DNA from 4 places in the Bacillus sp. SD127 genome. Region 1 is predicted to be linked to each of the others. Evidence: riboswitches for the same ligand, from Rfam matches in the RefSeq annotation. Region 1 holds a riboswitch; each other region holds the start of a gene.
The links. Region 1 has a riboswitch for thiamine pyrophosphate ahead of tenA (thiaminase II). Riboswitches for the same ligand answer to the same signal wherever they lie in the genome.
Positions count from the first base shown of each region.

Region 2: it holds a riboswitch for thiamine pyrophosphate, as region 1 does, so the genes downstream of both, ACQVGS_RS13855 (acetylornithine deacetylase) here and tenA (thiaminase II) in region 1, are expected to answer to the same signal.
Region 3: it holds a riboswitch for thiamine pyrophosphate, as region 1 does, so the genes downstream of both, thiT (energy-coupled thiamine transporter ThiT) here and tenA (thiaminase II) in region 1, are expected to answer to the same signal.
Region 4: it holds a riboswitch for thiamine pyrophosphate, as region 1 does, so the genes downstream of both, thiU (HMP/thiamine ABC transporter substrate-binding protein ThiU) here and tenA (thiaminase II) in region 1, are expected to answer to the same signal.

Region 1 covers NZ_CP191226.1:3,033,557-3,037,959, reverse strand. The annotation lists gene ACQVGS_RS15885 (monovalent cation:proton antiporter family protein) at 1-1,500, shown strand, start outside; TPP riboswitch at 1,563-1,671, shown strand; gene tenA (thiaminase II) at 1,752-2,459, shown strand; gene tenI (thiazole tautomerase TenI) at 2,437-3,054, shown strand; gene thiO (glycine oxidase ThiO) at 3,038-4,147, shown strand; gene thiS (sulfur carrier protein ThiS) at 4,147-4,347, shown strand; gene thiG (thiazole synthase) at 4,344-4,403, shown strand, end outside.
Region 2 covers NZ_CP191226.1:2,664,737-2,669,139, forward strand. The annotation lists gene pgeF (peptidoglycan editing factor PgeF) at 1-746, opposite strand, end outside; gene ACQVGS_RS13850 (YlmC/YmxH family sporulation protein) at 908-1,153, opposite strand; gene ACQVGS_RS13855 (acetylornithine deacetylase) at 1,236-2,516, opposite strand; TPP riboswitch at 2,607-2,709, opposite strand; gene ACQVGS_RS13860 (ABC transporter ATP-binding protein) at 2,718-3,512, opposite strand; gene sigG (RNA polymerase sporulation sigma factor SigG) at 3,669-4,403, opposite strand, start outside.
Region 3 covers NZ_CP191226.1:1,093,893-1,098,295, reverse strand. The annotation lists rRNA gene ACQVGS_RS05590 (16S ribosomal RNA) at 1-1,426, opposite strand, end outside; TPP riboswitch at 1,899-2,000, shown strand; gene thiT (energy-coupled thiamine transporter ThiT) at 2,101-2,679, shown strand; gene ACQVGS_RS05580 (GNAT family N-acetyltransferase) at 2,762-3,244, opposite strand; gene floT (flotillin lipid rafts scaffold protein FloT) at 3,271-4,403, opposite strand, start outside.
Region 4 covers NZ_CP191226.1:2,885,731-2,890,133, forward strand. The annotation lists gene ACQVGS_RS14990 (sensor histidine kinase) at 1-1,147, opposite strand, end outside; gene ykoG (two-component system response regulator YkoG) at 1,151-1,837, opposite strand; TPP riboswitch at 1,939-2,050, shown strand; gene thiU (HMP/thiamine ABC transporter substrate-binding protein ThiU) at 2,147-2,752, shown strand; gene ACQVGS_RS15005 (ECF transporter S component) at 2,749-3,348, shown strand; gene ACQVGS_RS15010 (ABC transporter ATP-binding protein) at 3,335-4,403, shown strand, end outside.

The sequences.
Region 1 (4,403 bases):
TTGCTGCTGTCCTATGGGTTCGTCTTGGCCGGATTTATCCAAAATGCTTTTTTAATGACGCTTATTATTTCTACGATTTCGTTAGGTGTTGTTGTTCCAACCTTAAAGGAAGAACGGATCATGGATTCAAACATCGGGCAGATTATCCTGCTTGTTGCTGTGATTGCTGACTTGGTCACTATGATTCTTCTTGCTGTATTTTCTTCTCTATACGGAGAGGACAGCGGAAACATGTGGCTCTTGATGATCCTGTTCGCAGCCGGAGTAGTGCTTTACTTCTTCGGCCGGGTCTTCAAACACCGTTCTTTTGTTCAATCCATGTCAAAAGGGACGATCCAGATCGGGACTCGTGCTATTTTCACCTTAATTATCGTACTGGTGGCTCTGTCTGAATCACTGGGGGCAGAAAATATTCTCGGCGCTTTCTTAGCGGGCGTGCTTGTTTCCCTGCTCTCGCCGAACAAGGAACTGGTTCAGCAGCTTGATTCCTTCGGCTACGGGTTCTTAATACCGATTTTCTTTGTGATGGTCGGTGTAAAATTGGATATTTGGACACTTTTTCAGGACCCGAAAATTTTAGTGATGATTCCGCTGTTGCTTATGGCGCTGTTAGTAAGCAAAATTCTTCCTGTCCTGTACTTGAAGAAATGGTATGATAACCGCACAATATTGGCGTCTGGTTTCCTGCTGACATCAACGCTTTCTCTTGTGATTGCCGCTGCGACAATCGGCCAGCAGCTTCATGTAATCAGCGCAAATATGTCAGGAGCGCTTACGCTGGTGGCGGTTATTGCAAGTATTTTTACGCCGGTCGGTTTTAAAAAGCTGTACAAAAAACAGGAGCAGCCGGAGGAGAAAAAGAAGATCACATTTATCGGCGCTAATCAAATGACACTGCCTGTGACACTTGAATTGCCTGAGAGCGAGTATAAAGTGCGTGTCGTGCACGTTTATCAAGAAAACGCTGAGGAAAAGCTGTCAGACTCAGTATTTTCCGTCGAAACGATTTCTGATTATGAGCATCAAACCCTTGAATCACTCGGTATATTTGATACAGAAATCCTTGTGGTGGCGACAGGGGATGAAGACATGAATACGGACATCGCACTATACGCCAAAGAAAAAGGAACAGAAAGAGTCATTGCCAGCACCGGATCACCGGAGAACGAAGCGAAATTGAAAGAGCAGGGCATCAGCATCTTTTCCATCTTGCTGTCGACCAAAACGCTGCTTCGCGCGCTGATAGAAGCGCCTGGCGTCATGAAACTGCTCACGAACCAAGAGTCCTCGCTGTATCAAATTAATATGGAAAACAGCAAATACGACGGCGTGATTCTCCGTGAATTCCCTTTAACAGGCGATGTGATTTTTGTCAGGATTTTCCGAGGTGTCGACAGCATTGTTCCTCACGGCGATACAAGGCTGAAAATCGGAGACCGCTTAATTGTCACCGGATCACGCGGGTACGTAACGGATCTTAAGAAAACATTGGAAGGATAATATCTTGACCAAATAAGGATTCGTGTTAATATAGAGGTGCAGAACAATTCAATATGTATTCGTAAAACCACTAGGGGTGTCCTTTATAAGGGCTGAGATAAAAGTGTGACTTTTAGACCCTCATAACTTGAACAGGTTCAGACCTGCGTAGGGAAGTGGAGCGGTATTTGTGTTATACAACTATGCCAATTCCAAACCACTTTTCCTTGCGGGAAAGTGGTTTTTTTATTAACAGACAGGGGGAATGACGTGTGAAGTTTTCAGAAGAATGCCGCAGTGCAGCCGCAGAATGGTGGGAAGGCAGCTTTGTCCATCCATTTGTTCAGGGGATCGGTGACGGAACTCTCCCGATCGACCGCTTTAAATATTACGTGCTTCAGGATTCTTACTATTTAACTCATTTTGCAAAGGTGCAATCGTTCGGTGCCGCTTATGCAAAGGATCTTTATACAACAGGACGCATGGCCAGCCATGCTCAAGGTACATATGAAGCGGAGATGGCGCTTCATCGCGAGTTTACGGAGCTTTTGGAAATCAGTGAGGAAGAACGGAAGTCATTTAAGCCATCTCCTACCGCTTACTCCTATACATCCCATATGTACCGTTCGGTTTTGAGCGGGAATTTTGCAGAAATCTTGGCAGCTCTTCTCCCGTGCTATTGGCTTTATTATGAGGTTGGTGAGAAATTGCTGACATGTGATCCGGGGCATCCGATTTACCAGAAGTGGATTAGCACATACGGCGGTGACTGGTTCAGACAGCAGGTGGAAGAACAAATTAACCGCCTGGATGAGCTGGCGGAAAACAGCACAGAGGAAGTGCGTGCCAAGATGAAAGAGAATTTCGTTATTTCGAGCTATTATGAATATCAGTTCTGGGGAATGGCTTATCGAAAAGAAGGCTGGTCAGACAGCGGCGTAAAAGAGGTGGAAGGGCTTGGAGCTGCACGCCATAACTGATGACCGCAAGCCGGTTGAAGATCTAATGAGATCAATTATAGCCATTCAGGATGAGGTTGATTTCATCCATATTCGTGAACGGTCTAAATCGGCGGCTGACATTTTGAAACTGCTGGAGCTTATTTCTGAAGGCGGTGTTGATAAGCAAAAGCTGGTGATGAATGGCCGGGTTGATATTGCGCTTTTTTCAAATATTCACCGCGTTCAGCTGCCGAGCAGCAGCTTTTCGCCGAAACAAGTAAGAGCCAGATTTCCTCACCTGCACATTGGGCGATCGGTGCATTCACTGGAGGAAGCGCTTCAGGCAGAAAAGGAAGACGCTGATTATGTTTTGTTCGGCCATGTGTTTGAAACGGATTGCAAACAAGGCCTTGATGGCAGAGGCGTGTCTTTGCTTTCAGAAATCAAACAGAGGATCTCGATTCCGGTTATTGCAATTGGCGGAATGACACCTGCCAGATTAAGAGAAGTGAAACAAGCAGGTTCAGACGGTATCGCTGTCATGTCCGGAATTTTTTCTTCCGATGATCCTTTGGAAGCTGCCAGACGATATTCCCGCAAGCTAAAGGAGATTCAGTATGAAAAGGCATTATGATGCAGTTGTCATTGGAGGCGGAATTATTGGTTCCGCGATAGCTTATCAGTTGGCAAAAGAAAAGAAAAACACCGCATTGCTTGAAAGCGGAACAATCGGCGGCAGAACAACAAGCGCCGCGGCAGGGATGCTTGGCGCCCATGCCGAGTGCGAGGAGCGGGATGCGTTTTTTGATTTCGCCATGCACAGTCAGCGTTTGTATCAGGGTCTTGGAGAGGAGCTACTTGCCTTATCCGGCATTGATATCAGAAGGCATGAAGGCGGTATGTTTAAGCTTGCATTCTCCGAAGAAGACGTGTCCCGCTTGAGACGGATGGACGATTTGCATACTGTCAGCTGGCATACAAAAGAAGAAGTGCTGGAAAAAGAGCCGTATACGGCCGGTGAGATTTACGGGGCGAGCTTTATTCAGGACGATGTTCATGTTGAGCCTTATTTTGTGTGCAAGGCATACGCTAAATCGGCTAAAGCGCTTGGTACGGATATTTTTGAGCATACTCCCGTTCTCGATGTGACGCGTGGCGGTGAATCCATTTTGATCAAAACGGGTTCCGGTGACGTGCATGCGGACCATGTCGTGGTTGCCAGCGGGGTCTGGAGCGGGATGTTTTTTAAACAGCTCGGGTTGAACCAGTCATTTTTTCCTGTAAAAGGAGAGTGCCTGTCTGTTTGGAATGATGATATTCCGCTGACAAAAACACTTTATCATGATCATTGCTATATCGTACCGAGAAAAAGCGGCAGACTGGTTGTCGGCGCGACGATGAAGCCTGGTGATTGGAGCGATAAGCCGGATCTTGGCGGACTTCAGTCGGTTATGGAAAAAGCGAAAACGATGTTGCCGGCGATTCAGAATATGAAGGTTGATCGTTTTTGGGCGGGACTGCGTCCGGGGACAAAGGACGGAAAACCATACATTGGCAGACACCCTGAGGACAGCCGCATTTTATTTGCGGCGGGCCATTTCAGAAACGGGATTCTGCTTGCTCCTGCAACGGGTGCTTTAATCGGTGATCTCATTATGAATAAAGAGGTCAAGGCAGACTGGCTGCACGCCTTTCGAATTGATCGCAAGGAGGCGGTTCAGATATGATGCTTCAGCTGAACGGTAAACAAGTTGAGTGGGATAGAGACACAGGTACGATTCAGGATTTGCTTGCGTCTTATCAGCTTGAAAATAAAATCGTGATCGTTGAAAGAAATAAAGAAATTATCGGTAAAGAACAATATCACGAGGTAGAGCTTTCTGATCGTGATGTCATCGAAATTGTCCATTTTGTAGGAGGCGGATGAGAATGCTAACAATTGGCGGGAAACAATTTCAATCAAGGTTGCTGCTGGGCACGGGA
Region 2 (4,403 bases), 370 kb from region 1:
GTACATAAACCGCTGACAGAAATCTGCTCATTTGCCAAACCGCTGTCAATCAGTATGAGTCGGTTCAGCTCTTTCAGGTCAAGCTGATACTGCCCCTGCCCCGCCTGATTCACGGCGCGATCTGCTGAAAACGGCAATGCGCGGACAGCATTCATCACACGGTCATCTACCGTATAGCGCGCACCGCAGATAGACGGTCCGACAACAGCGTATATATCAGAAAGCTTCGAGCCCTCCTGTTCGGTCCATTGCTTCACCATTTCTCTGCCAATCTGTTTGACCGTGCCTTTCCATCCGGCATGAGCGATCCCGACAAGCGATTTCACCGGATCGAAAAAGAATAGGGGCACACAATCAGCAAAGCATAATGCCAAAAATACATTTTTATCATTTGTATAGAGCCCGTCTGTTGCTTTAAAAGCTGAGTGATACTCACGGGCGCCTTTTCCCCTATCCCTCTGCGTCACTTTTTGGACGCGATTGTCGTGTGTCTGGTCAGCAAATACCCAAGACTGCAAATCAATATTAAACATATCGGCTATATATTCACGATTTTTAACCACATCTGCATCTTTGTCATGAACGTGCAATCCTGTATTTAACGACTCAAAAGGTTTTTGACTGACACCGCCGTTTTTCGTAGTAAATCCGGCAATGACTTCTGCATCGTTTTGATTCGTTTGTTTCCAGTCTTGTATCATGAGTGTCGAGGGGGTGGTGAGACTGAATGGGTGATATGTATTCATGATGATCCAACCTTTCGACAAACATTTATAAGGCGTAATTTCCCACTTATTTTACCACATCTTTCTGCATTCGTTTAGCGCCGATTTACATATTTCATAAATGAAATGTGCCGGAAGAGTTCAGACTTCCGGCATTTGACAATCAGCAGCAAAAAAGCAGGTTAAGCGTGGGATTCACTTAATCGGACTAAAATGACATCTTCTCCGATTTTAACTATATTTCGCCAAGGAATGACCATTTCCTCTTCCTTTCCAAAAAAACCGAGAACTTTTCCATTTCCCCCTAGTATAATCGCCTGAATTTTTCCTGTGGTGACATTGATATCAATATCACCGATGCTCCCTAATTTTTTTCCGTTAGAGACATTGACGACATCCTTTACTTGAAATTCTGAAATGCTGATCATCCCATCACGTCCTTTTTCGGTCCTTTTTTCTAGTATATGAACGGGCGGGCTGAACCTTGTCAGCAAGGAGAAATTTTCATGATCATTGTTCTTTTTTGCGGCTGCACCAGCTTATGATGAACGTGAGCATGATTTTCGTATAATCTACGAGCTGCTCAATCGATACCTCTTCATTAACGGCATGAGCATTATATAAATCGCCCGGTCCGTATATTACGCTTGGAATACCGGCATGATAAAGCCATCCACCATCGGTTACGGTTTGAGATACGTCAATGACCGGGCGTTCCCGTTTGATCTCCTCGTGTGACGCCGTAAGGGCTAAAACGCCGGGATGAGCCGGATCAACTTCCAAGGCCGGAAAAATTTCTCCTCTTTCTTCAATCATTGAAGAGCCTCCCCATTTGAAGACAGGACGGTTTTCCCTCAGCCAAATATCACTGTCACTCAGCCTGTTGATGTAATCTTCTATTTCAGCAGCCACTTCTTCATGCGTTTCATTGGGATAAAAATGGACGGTAATCCATAATCGGCACTCATCCGCTATAAAGGCCGCATGTCTGCCTCCTTCTATAACAGCGGGATTAATTGTGTTTGTACCGGGGGTAAAGCCAGGATAGCTTTTCATAATGGCCCAATGTCGCTCCAGCTCACCGAGTCCAGAAATGATTTTTGCCATTTTTTCGATTGCGCTCGCCCCGAAGGTTCCTCCGCCAGCGTGGATCATATTCCGTCTTGTTCCATCGTGAAACGTTTGACTGCTTTTCATTTCGATCCAGCCTGTAATCACTCCGCCTTGACCTTGAATATGCATATCGCTCGTATCCGCCACAACTGCAAAGTCTGCGTGATAGCCCTTTTTGCAGCATTCAAGCGTGCCGGCCTCTCCGACTTCCTCCCCGATGACCGATTGCAGAATCAAATCGCCCGGGAGCTCAACGCCCGCTTCACGAATCAGCTTTAAAGCAAACAGCACACAGGCCATTCCGCCTTTCATATCTGAAGCGCCCCGGCCGATTAAGAAACCGTTTTTCTCACTGGGACAAAATGGGTCATGCACCCAGTCCTCGCCCTCTTTTACCTCTGCCACATCGACATGCCCATTGATGATTAAACTTTGATAGGCTGCTGAATTTGTTCCCTTTAAAACACCCACAACATTGGGATCTCCTGGATAAACGTCCCATTTGTCGATGGAAAACCCCCGTTCAAGCAAAAACTGTGCAATCCATGTTTGGATGCTGTCTGTATTTCTCGCAGGCGGCGCCGGTGTTTTAAAAGAAATCAGCGTTTTCGCAAGCTCAATGAGCTCGTCTTTTTGTTCTTCCGCTTTTTTCAGTAAAGATTCTACTTGATCAATCATGTTATCCGCTCCTATTTTTAATAGAAAAAAGCCGTTTCATATTCATGAAACGGCTTAATAAAGAAAGCAGAGTGCAAGCTGCTGCATTCTCCGCTTTTTTCACCGCTTCCCTCCGCTGGTATGATCCAGATCAGGTCAATAAGGGTTGAGACAAGCGTCTCTCTCAGCTTCGAAAGCACCCCCAGGATGAATCGTATGTTGTTATGCATTTGTTACCGGCTCAGCTCTTGTTAAAAACGGACGATCCTGATTCCATAATACACGGATCGGCGTATCAAAAAAAGAAGAAAGTGATTCGTCTGTCAGCATGTCTTTCATGTGTCCTGACCTAAAGACTTCTCCCTTTTTTAACAAGAGGGCTTTATCAAAAATCGGCAAAATTTCTTCCGCATGATGCGTAACATAAAGAATAGACGGCGCATTTTCCCTGCTTGCAATGTGCGTAATCGTATCTAACAGTTTTTCCCGGGCAATAAAATCAAGTCCTGTAACTGGTTCGTCCAGTATAAGCAGCTCCGGATCAGCCATTAGCGCTCTTGCGATTAAAGCTCTTTGTTTCTCTCCTTGAGAAAGAGTTTCGTAGCGGCGGTCGGCATAATCAATGGCTCCTAAGTCCTCGAGCAGGGCAATCGCTTTTTCTCTGATTTCCGCACTTGGTGTTTCATACAAGCCAATCGAAGCATATGCCCCGCTCAGAGCAATTTCAAAAGCTGAATCTGCCGGATACAATTTTTGCTGAAGACCCGCTGAGACAAGGCCGATTTTTCGTCTGAGTTTATCTCCCAGCTCCGTTTTTCCGAATACATGACCAAGCACCTGCATCTCGCCTGTTGTCGGAAAATAGTAAGAGCATAGCATATTTAACAGCGCAGTCTTCCCTGCTCCATTTAATCCGTAAAGCACCCAGTTCTCCTTTTCTTCTACTTTCCAATGAATATCCTTTAGTATCCATTTTCCATTCCGTTTTAGTGAGACATTGTCAAGCTGCAAAATCATTGTGGTCCTCCTCTTTCCAAACCGAATAATTGTTTTAATTTTCACAAAACTGTGTACGGACTAGGATACCTTACTTTTTCGAAAACGTAAACCGCCCGCTTCTAAATAGAAAAGCCTTTAAAACAATTTCTGTTTTAAAGGCTTTCCACGTCCATGCTATTGATGAATATTCTTATTCATTTGTTTGATTGCTGCCTTTTCCAGTCTGGACACCTGTGCTTGAGAAATCCCGATTTCTTCGGCTACTTCCATTTGCGTTTTTCCTTGGAAGAACCGTTTTCTTAAAATCATTTTTTCCCTCTCGTTCAGCCTTCTCATGCCCTCTTTCAAAGCCAGCTCTTCAATCCATTGTGTATCTTTGTTGCGTTCATCACTGATTTGATCCATGACATAAATCGGATCTCCGCCGTCATTGTAGATCGGTTCAAAAAGAGATACCGGATCTTGAATGGCGTCGAGTGCAAACACAATTTCTTCGTGCGGTACTTCAAGAACTTTGGCGATATCCTCTGCCGTCGGCTCCTTGCTTGTCTCACTGATTAACCGTTCTCTTACCTGGAGTGCCTTATATGCGATATCCCTAAGTGATCTCGAGACACGTATCGGGTTATTATCGCGTAAATACCTGCGGATCTCTCCGATAATCATAGGTACAGCGTATGTTGAAAACTTAACATTGTGGCTTAGATCAAAATTATCTATGGATTTCATTAGTCCGATGCAGCCGACTTGAAATAAGTCATCAACATACTCCCCTCTGTTATTAAATCTTTGAATGACACTTAAGACAAGACGCAAGTTCCCGTTTACAAGCTTTTCTCTGGCTGAATCATCACCTTCGTCCTGCAATTGCCTAAACAGCTTTCTCATTTCTTCATTCTTGAGTACGGG
Region 3 (4,403 bases), 1.9 Mb from region 1:
CTCTCGTGGTGTGACGGGCGGTGTGTACAAGGCCCGGGAACGTATTCACCGCGGCATGCTGATCCGCGATTACTAGCGATTCCAGCTTCACGCAGTCGAGTTGCAGACTGCGATCCGAACTGAGAACAGATTTGTGGGATTGGCTTAACCTCGCGGTTTCGCTGCCCTTTGTTCTGTCCATTGTAGCACGTGTGTAGCCCAGGTCATAAGGGGCATGATGATTTGACGTCATCCCCACCTTCCTCCGGTTTGTCACCGGCAGTCACCTTAGAGTGCCCAACTGAATGCTGGCAACTAAGATCAAGGGTTGCGCTCGTTGCGGGACTTAACCCAACATCTCACGACACGAGCTGACGACAACCATGCACCACCTGTCACTCTGCCCCCGAAGGGGACGTCCTATCTCTAGGATTGTCAGAGGATGTCAAGACCTGGTAAGGTTCTTCGCGTTGCTTCGAATTAAACCACATGCTCCACCGCTTGTGCGGGCCCCCGTCAATTCCTTTGAGTTTCAGTCTTGCGACCGTACTCCCCAGGCGGAGTGCTTAATGCGTTAGCTGCAGCACTAAGGGGCGGAAACCCCCTAACACTTAGCACTCATCGTTTACGGCGTGGACTACCAGGGTATCTAATCCTGTTCGCTCCCCACGCTTTCGCTCCTCAGCGTCAGTTACAGACCAGAAAGTCGCCTTCGCCACTGGTGTTCCTCCACATCTCTACGCATTTCACCGCTACACGTGGAATTCCACTCTCCTCTTCTGCACTCAAGTTCCCCAGTTTCCAATGACCCTCCCCGGTTGAGCCGGGGGCTTTCACATCAGACTTAAGGAACCGCCTGCGAGCCCTTTACGCCCAATAATTCCGGACAACGCTTGCCACCTACGTATTACCGCGGCTGCTGGCACGTAGTTAGCCGTGGCTTTCTGGTTAGGTACCGTCAAGGTACCGCCCTATTCGAACGGTACTTGTTCTTCCCTAACAACAGAGCTTTACGATCCGAAAACCTTCATCACTCACGCGGCGTTGCTCCGTCAGACTTTCGTCCATTGCGGAAGATTCCCTACTGCTGCCTCCCGTAGGAGTCTGGGCCGTGTCTCAGTCCCAGTGTGGCCGATCACCCTCTCAGGTCGGCTACGCATCGTTGCCTTGGTGAGCCATTACCTCACCAACTAGCTAATGCGCCGCGGGTCCATCTGTAAGTGGTAGCCGAAGCCACCTTTTATGTTTGAACCATGCGGTTCAAACAAGCATCCGGTATTAGCCCCGGTTTCCCGGAGTTATCCCAGTCTTACAGGCAGGTTACCCACGTGTTACTCACCCGTCCGCCGCTAACATCAGGGAGCAAGCTCCCATCTGTCCGCTCGACTTGCATGTATTAGGCACGCCGCCAGCGTTCGTCCTGAGCCAGGATCAAACTCTCCGATAAATGGATCGCAGATTAAGTTCACCACATCCTGTGGCAACATCTGCGTGATCTGCATCGTGCAGACCTCAGTTTGACTGACTACGCACATTGCTGTGCGATTTATAATAAAACTTGAATTAACAGGTACGTTTTGTCTTGTTTAGTTTTCAAAGATCATCACCGCTCTCAATGAAGCAACTTTACCAATATAACACTCAGCTTCTTAATTGTCAACAACTTTTTTAAAAGTTGTTTAAAGCTTCTTGTTTTGTCTGCTGTTCATCAGCGACGTTTAATAATATAACACCTATAATTATTTATTGCAATAGTTTTTTAAAAAAATCTATAAAACAATAAAACTGTAATCTTTCTTTATTCTATCTAACTTGTAATGCTTTATAAAACATTTATCTATTAAAGAACATTTACTACAGGCAATGTCATCTTGTTGTTTTAACCTTTTTCTTGTATAGTAGAAACGAACTAAATATCCGATGACCACAAGGGGAGCATAAAAGCTGAGAGTGAGCGGTTTCGTTCTGACCCTTTGAACCTGTTAGTTAACGCTGGCGTAGGGATGTGGCAAAGTCAAATGAATTGCAGATTGTAAAGCAGTGCGTGGAACTTTCCTCATCCTTCCGCGTGCTGCTTTTTTGTTGTCCTTTTGGATTGTCTATCGATGGAAGGGGATTTTTATGGCTCAATCAAGACAACTGGTACGTCTTATTGAAATTGCAATCATGACTGCTGCTGCTGTCATTTTAGACATCGTTTCCGGAATGTTCCTCCGTATGCCTCAAGGAGGGTCGGTATCCATCATGATGATTCCGATTTTTTTGATTTCTTTTCGCTGGGGAGTTAAAGCGGGGCTTACAACCGGTCTATTGACAGGTCTCGTTCAAATTGCGATCGGAAATCTATTTCTTCAGCACCCTGTTCAGCTGTTGCTTGATTACATGGCAGCGTTCGCCGCTGTCGGCATAAGCGGCTTTTTCGCTTCCGCTGTCCGCAAATCCGCCTTATCAAAAGCAAAAGGGAAATTGATCGTATCAATTATTTGCGCAGTTTTTATCGGCAGTTTTCTGCGTTATGCTGCACACGTGATTTCAGGGGCTGTATTTTTCGGCAGCTTTGCACCAAAAGGAACGCCGGTATGGCTCTACTCATTAACTTATAATGCTACTTATATGATTCCGTCATTCATCATCTGTGCGATTGCCCTTTGTTTATTGTTCATGACAGCTCCGCGCTTGCTGAAAACCGAAAAGGCTTAATCTAACAACCCCCAGCGGCCGTTCCGCTGGGGGTTGTTTTTTATCTTCCGTTAAGCAGATTTTTTAATGAAGCAAGATCCGGTCAGCCGAATCCTATTTCTTTCATGCTTTCTCCTGCGATTTCAAAACTATCCTCGGCTGCTCTTTCAGGTGAAATCGACTGATAAAAATTAATCGAAGGATTCTCTTCTACGACCCAAACAAACATGCTCGTAAAGCCCTGATCAAGCAAAAAATCTGTATCCTTTGTCAAAAGCGCTCTGCCTGCACCTTGCCGCTGTTTTTCTTTTAAAAGGTAAATGGCATACAACTCTCCGTCATAGCCTTTCTGCTCTGAACGAATTGAACCAAAAGATGCAAAGCCGAATACCGAGCCTTTTTCATCTTCTGCCACAAAAACCCCCTTTAATGAACGGCTTTTCCATTTGGCTTCAAAATCCTTGTAGTTCAAACCATTTAAGTATTCAGCGGAGACAATGCCGCTGTATGTTGTCACCCAGCTGTCAACATGCACTTTTGCGATTGCCTTTATATCATCTAGTCGTGCTTCTCTTATAGTCACCATTCATTCTCTAATCCTTTCCGCAATGGTTATTCAGATTTTTGAACAGGTTTTGTTTCTTTTAATTCATTTGTCAGTTCGTTGATGCTCTGTTTGATGTTGCCTTTTCCTGAAAAGTTCTCAATCATTTCTTTTACGTCGATTCCCGAAGACGCTTTTAAGCTTTCTTGCAGACTGGACATTAAATTTGTCGCATAGCTTGTGACTTTGTTGGCGCCGCTTGAATCACCGTTTCCTCCTGTATCAACAACGGTGATCTTATCAATATTTGAAAGCGGTGCTGATACCTGTTTCGCGTATTCCGGAAGCATTTTGACAATCATATCGAAAATCGCAGCCTGACCGTACTGCTCAAAGGCAGCGGCAATTTTTTCTTTCGCTTCCGCTTCCGCAAGACCTTTTAAGCGAATAACCTCAGCCTCTGTCTCACCTTTTGCTTTTTCAGCTTCTGCTTTTGCAAGGCCGTCAATTCTGACCCTTTCAGCTTCAGCCTTCGCCATCGCTTCTATGCTGTATTTCTTGGCATCGGCTTGGGCTAGCTGTTTGGCTTTTTCAGCAGCGGCAGATTGCTCAACTGAATAGCGGTCTGCATCGGCTTTTTTCTTCACTTCAGAATCATACTGGCGTTCACGGCGGAGAATTTCTTTTTCTTCTAATTCAATTTGTTTTTGGCGTTCTATAATCTTGACCTGCATTTCCTGCTCAGTCACCTGCTGGCGTGCTTTGGCTGTTTCCAAATCGTATGCCTGGTCAGCGTTGGCTTTTGCTGTATCTTGATCTCGCCGGTATTCAGCCATTTTAAGCTGATTGATTTTTTCAGCTTCAGCAATTTCCGTCGCTCGTTCAAGCTCTGATTTTTTGGCTTCTTTATCGGCTTCCGCCCTCTTAATTCTTGTTTCTTTATCGGCCTCTGCGGTTGCAATGTCAGCATCACGTTTTACCTGCGCAATTCTCGGTTTACCTAGTGATTCAAGATAGCCGTTTTTATCACGGACATCTTTAATGGTAAAGGAGACAATCACAAGACCCATCTTCGCAAGATCCTGTGAAGCGACACGCTGCACTTCTTGAGAGAATTTTTCGCGGTTTTTATAAATTTCTTCTACTGTCATAGACCCGAGAATGGAACGGAGGTGGCCTTCCAGTACCTCACGGGCCTCCT
Region 4 (4,403 bases), 150 kb from region 1:
CTTCATCCCTTACGGACAAAAACGGACGTCTGTTATTGGTTCCTGCGGAAATCACAATGGCCTTGTCACTATACTTTATGGCATTATCAAGCAAAATCGTCAGCAGCTGCTTTATGCGTTCTTCATCTGCCGTTACAAGCAAATTCTCCTTGTCCGTCTCAAGAAGGATGTCGCGTTTATAAACCGGCTGGAGTGTTTGTATGACGGCGCGCGACACTTCGATCAGGTCAACCGTTTTCAGATCAAGCTCCAGTTCTTTATGGGTCTTGGCCAGCGTAAGCAGCTGATTGGTCAGTTTTTTCATATGGACCGCTTCTGAATGAATAGCTTCAATGGATTCCTCAAGCACTTCAGGCTTTTTTGCCCCCCAGCGTTTCATCAGATTGCTGTAGCTTTCAATAATGGTGAGCGGGGTTTTCAGCTCGTGTGAAGCGTCTTGGACGAATTGCTGCTGTTTATCGTAGTGCTCTTTCAGCATGCTCGCCATCTCATTAAAGGTCAGCCCCATTTGATACAGTTCGTCATGCGACTGTCCTTCCAGAGAAATTGTTTTGAATGCTTTTTCTCTCTGTATGTCTTTCATCGTTGTCACCAATTGTCTGATTGGATTGGTGATATGGCGGGCGAGTAAGCTGCCGGCAAAGAAGGAAGCGATACAGACAGCCGCGCTGGCCGCAATTAAGATGATTCTTAGCAGAAGAAGACTCTCTTCTGTATGCTCCAGCCTTTCCACGAGCTGAAGCGATACGACTTGTCCGTCTGTCCAAATGACCGGGACAGCTGCTGCTGCAAACAGTTTGCCTTCATGCTTTGTCACGTCTGTCGTTTCCCCGCTGTGAAAAGAAAGAGGGAAGTCTTTATATGCTTTTTCCTTTGTGATGGTCATGACGGCTTTCCGATCCGCACTCACTACCCGCACCATTCCGTTTGCCGGAAGATAGGCCTGCAGCATATCCTGCAAAGCCACCCCTTGTGTTTCGGCGGTATGAAGAGCTTCGGTGATATTGTCCGTTTCATCGGCAAGACGGGCCGCATCCTTTGAGGTGAGTGCCGATGAAAAAATGAGATAGACCGCAGTATGAACCAACATTAATAAAATCAACAGCCAAATGGAAGTATACAGATGAATCTTTGTCTTCAGCTTCATCATTTACCCCTTAATGGTATAGCCGACCCCGCGTACGGTATGAATCAGCTGTTTTTCGTAAGGATAGTCCAATTTTTTTCTGATATATCTTATGTACACGTCGACGACATTTGTATCACCGATGTAATCAAACCCCCATACAGAGCTGAGAATTTGCTCCCTCGTCAGCACTTGCTGCGGATGCTTCAGCATATAGACAAGCAAATCAAATTCCCGGGGCGTTAATTCAACCTCTTTGTCTCCCCGTCTGACTTCACGTGTTTTCTCATTCACCTGCAAATCATCATATGTCAAAAATGTGCCGATATCCTCTGTTTTGCTTCCGGTTTGGCGGAGTGCCGCTCTGATTCTGGCAAGCAATTCTTCAATTTCAAACGGCTTGGTGACATAGTCATTCGCACCGATGTCAAGCCCCGTTACCTTATCTGGAACGCTGTCGCGGGCTGTTAATAAAATAACCGGTGTCTCTTGATCCGTTTTCCTCAGCCGGCGCAGCACTTCAAGCCCGCTCAACCCCGGCAGCATGACATCGAGCAGCAATAGGGAATACGAACCTTCCGTGGCCGCGTTAAGTCCTTCAGAGCCATTATGTTTGATGGTGACGCTGTATCCTTCATATTCCAATTCAAGCTGAAGGACCCTCGCGATTTTTTCTTCATCTTCCACAATTAATATGTGCCCTTTTTCCAATTCCGATCATCCTCTCATGTTCCTATATGAAAAAAATGATTTCATTGTTTACAAAATGATTCTTATCATCTATTATGATGTCAAAATAAAAAATTGTATACGGAAAGCACTAGGGGTGCTGTTATGGCTGAGATAAAGCGCGCAAAAACGCGCTTTGATCCCTTATGACCCGATCTGGATAATACCAGCGTGGGGAAGTGCAGGTTGACCGAAAGGTGTATTTTTTCGTGCGCTTACTCGATCTATGACTGCATATTCCCTAAGGATATGCAGTTTTTTATTTTACCAAAAAAACAGGAGGTCAGAGAAATGGACAACTTATGCGGTACAAGCAGAATCGCCGGATTTCGGTTTTCTTTATACCCAATGACAGATGATTTTATCAGTGTGATCAAGTCTGCGCTGAAAAAAACGGATACGTCAAAGGTTTGGACAAAGACCGATCATATCAGTACAGTTTTGCGCGGATCGATCGCTCATGTATTCGACGCCGCTAAAGCCATCTACCTGTATGCAGCAAATAGCGAAAAGCACATTGTCATGAACGGGACGTTTTCCATCGGCTGCCCGGGCGATACACAAGGAGATACATATCTGACAGCAGATGAAAAGCGAGTCAATGAAGAATCTGTTCACGACCTGAAAGCAGAGGCTCCATGCCAATTTGCACTTTATCCGATGAATGAGCCGAATTATATGGACATTATCATGAAAGCTGTTGAAATCGCTAAGGCTGACGGCACCTTTGTACAGGGTGTTCATTACGCAAGTGAGATAGACGGAGATGCACACGACGTGTTCCGGACACTGGAAGCCGCTTTCCGCATGGCAAATCAGCAAACAGCCCATGTCACCATGACCGTGAACTTCTCGGCAAACAGTCCATCAAGAAAACAGAAAGCAGGGATAAAATGAAAAGCTGGAAAGTAAAAGAAATTGTCATCATGTCTGTTATCAGTATTGTTTTTGGCATTGTGTATTTAGTATTCACCCATTTCGGGAACGTACTTGCAGGGATGTTCGGGCCCATCGCTTATGAACCGATTTACGGCATTTGGTTTATCGTGTCGGTGATTGCCGCGTACATCATTCGTAAACCGGGCGCGGCCCTTGTTTCAGAAATCATCGCAGCTCTCGTTGAATGTTTGCTGGGAAATCCTTCAGGCCCGATGGTTATCGTTATCGGCATTGTTCAAGGTCTCGGAGCAGAAGCTGTATTTCTTGCGACACGCTGGAAAGCTTATTCCCTTCCTGTGCTGCTTCTGGCGGGTATGGGGTCTTCGGTGTCCAGCTTTATTTATGATTTCTTTGTTTCCGGTTATGCGGCGTACTCACCGGGCTATCTGCTCATTATGCTTGTGATCCGTCTCGTTTCAGGTGCGGTCCTGGCCGGCCTACTCGGAAAAGCTGTCAGCGATTCTCTCGCATATACGGGTGTCTTAAACGGAATGGCACTCGGAAAGGAACTGAAAAAGAAACGGAAACGGGTATCAAATCATGCAAGCCTATAACAAGTTGCTTTCGGTTGACCGGCTTAGCTTTTCATATGAAGAAAACGAGAAACCGATTTTTCAGGATATAACGTTTGAGCTCCAAAAAGGAGAATGCGCTTTATTGTTAGGGCCGAGCGGGTGCGGAAAAAGCTCGCTTGCCCTCTGTTTAAACGGGCTTTACCCTGAAGCTTGCGACGGGATGCTGTCTGGGCATGTATTCTTATTTCAAAAAACGATCACTGACGCTGAAACCTCTGAAACAATCGCTCAGCATGTCGGAGTCGTCTTTCAGGACCCTGAGCAGCAGTTTTGTATGCTGACAGTAGAGGATGAAATCGCCTTTGGATTGGAAAATCTGCAAATCCCCCAAGAAGAAATGGTGAAGAAAATTGATGACGTTCTGGAAAAATTACACATCACTCATGTAAAGGAAAAAACGATTTCCACTCTGTCAGGGGGACTGAAGCAAAAAGTCGCGCTCGCCTGTATTTTGGCGATGGAGCCTGAGCTTATTATTCTGGATGAACCGACTTCCCTTTTAGACCCTTATTCAGCACGGGAATTCGTTCAAATGATCAAAGAGCTTCAGCAGGAAAAAGGCTTCGGCCTTCTCGTGATCGAACATCAGCTTGATGAGTGGGCGCCTTGGGTTGAAAGAACAATCGTACTGGATGGAGCAGGCAAGAAAGCCTTAGACGGGCCGACTAAGGATATGTTTCAGCATCACTCAAACATGTTAAGAACAATGGGAATCGCTGTGCCAAAAATTTGTGGCTTACAAGAAAATGTGAGCATACCGTTTACATTGTCAAAAGAAACGCTGTTCAAGGAACCCTTCCCTGCTGGGCCTGCTGAAGAAGCGGCGGTTCTTTCTGCTGAACACGCAGTGCAGGTCCAGAGCTTATCGTTTTCAAGAGGACAGCAGACCATTTTCAAAGACATCAGTTTTTCATTGCGTGCAGGCTCTTTGACGGCACTTGTCGGGCCAAACGGCACAGGAAAATCTACGCTGTTGTCTGTTCTCGCCCGTTTGCTCAAACCGAAAAGCGGCAAGATTCTTCTGCATGATAAGC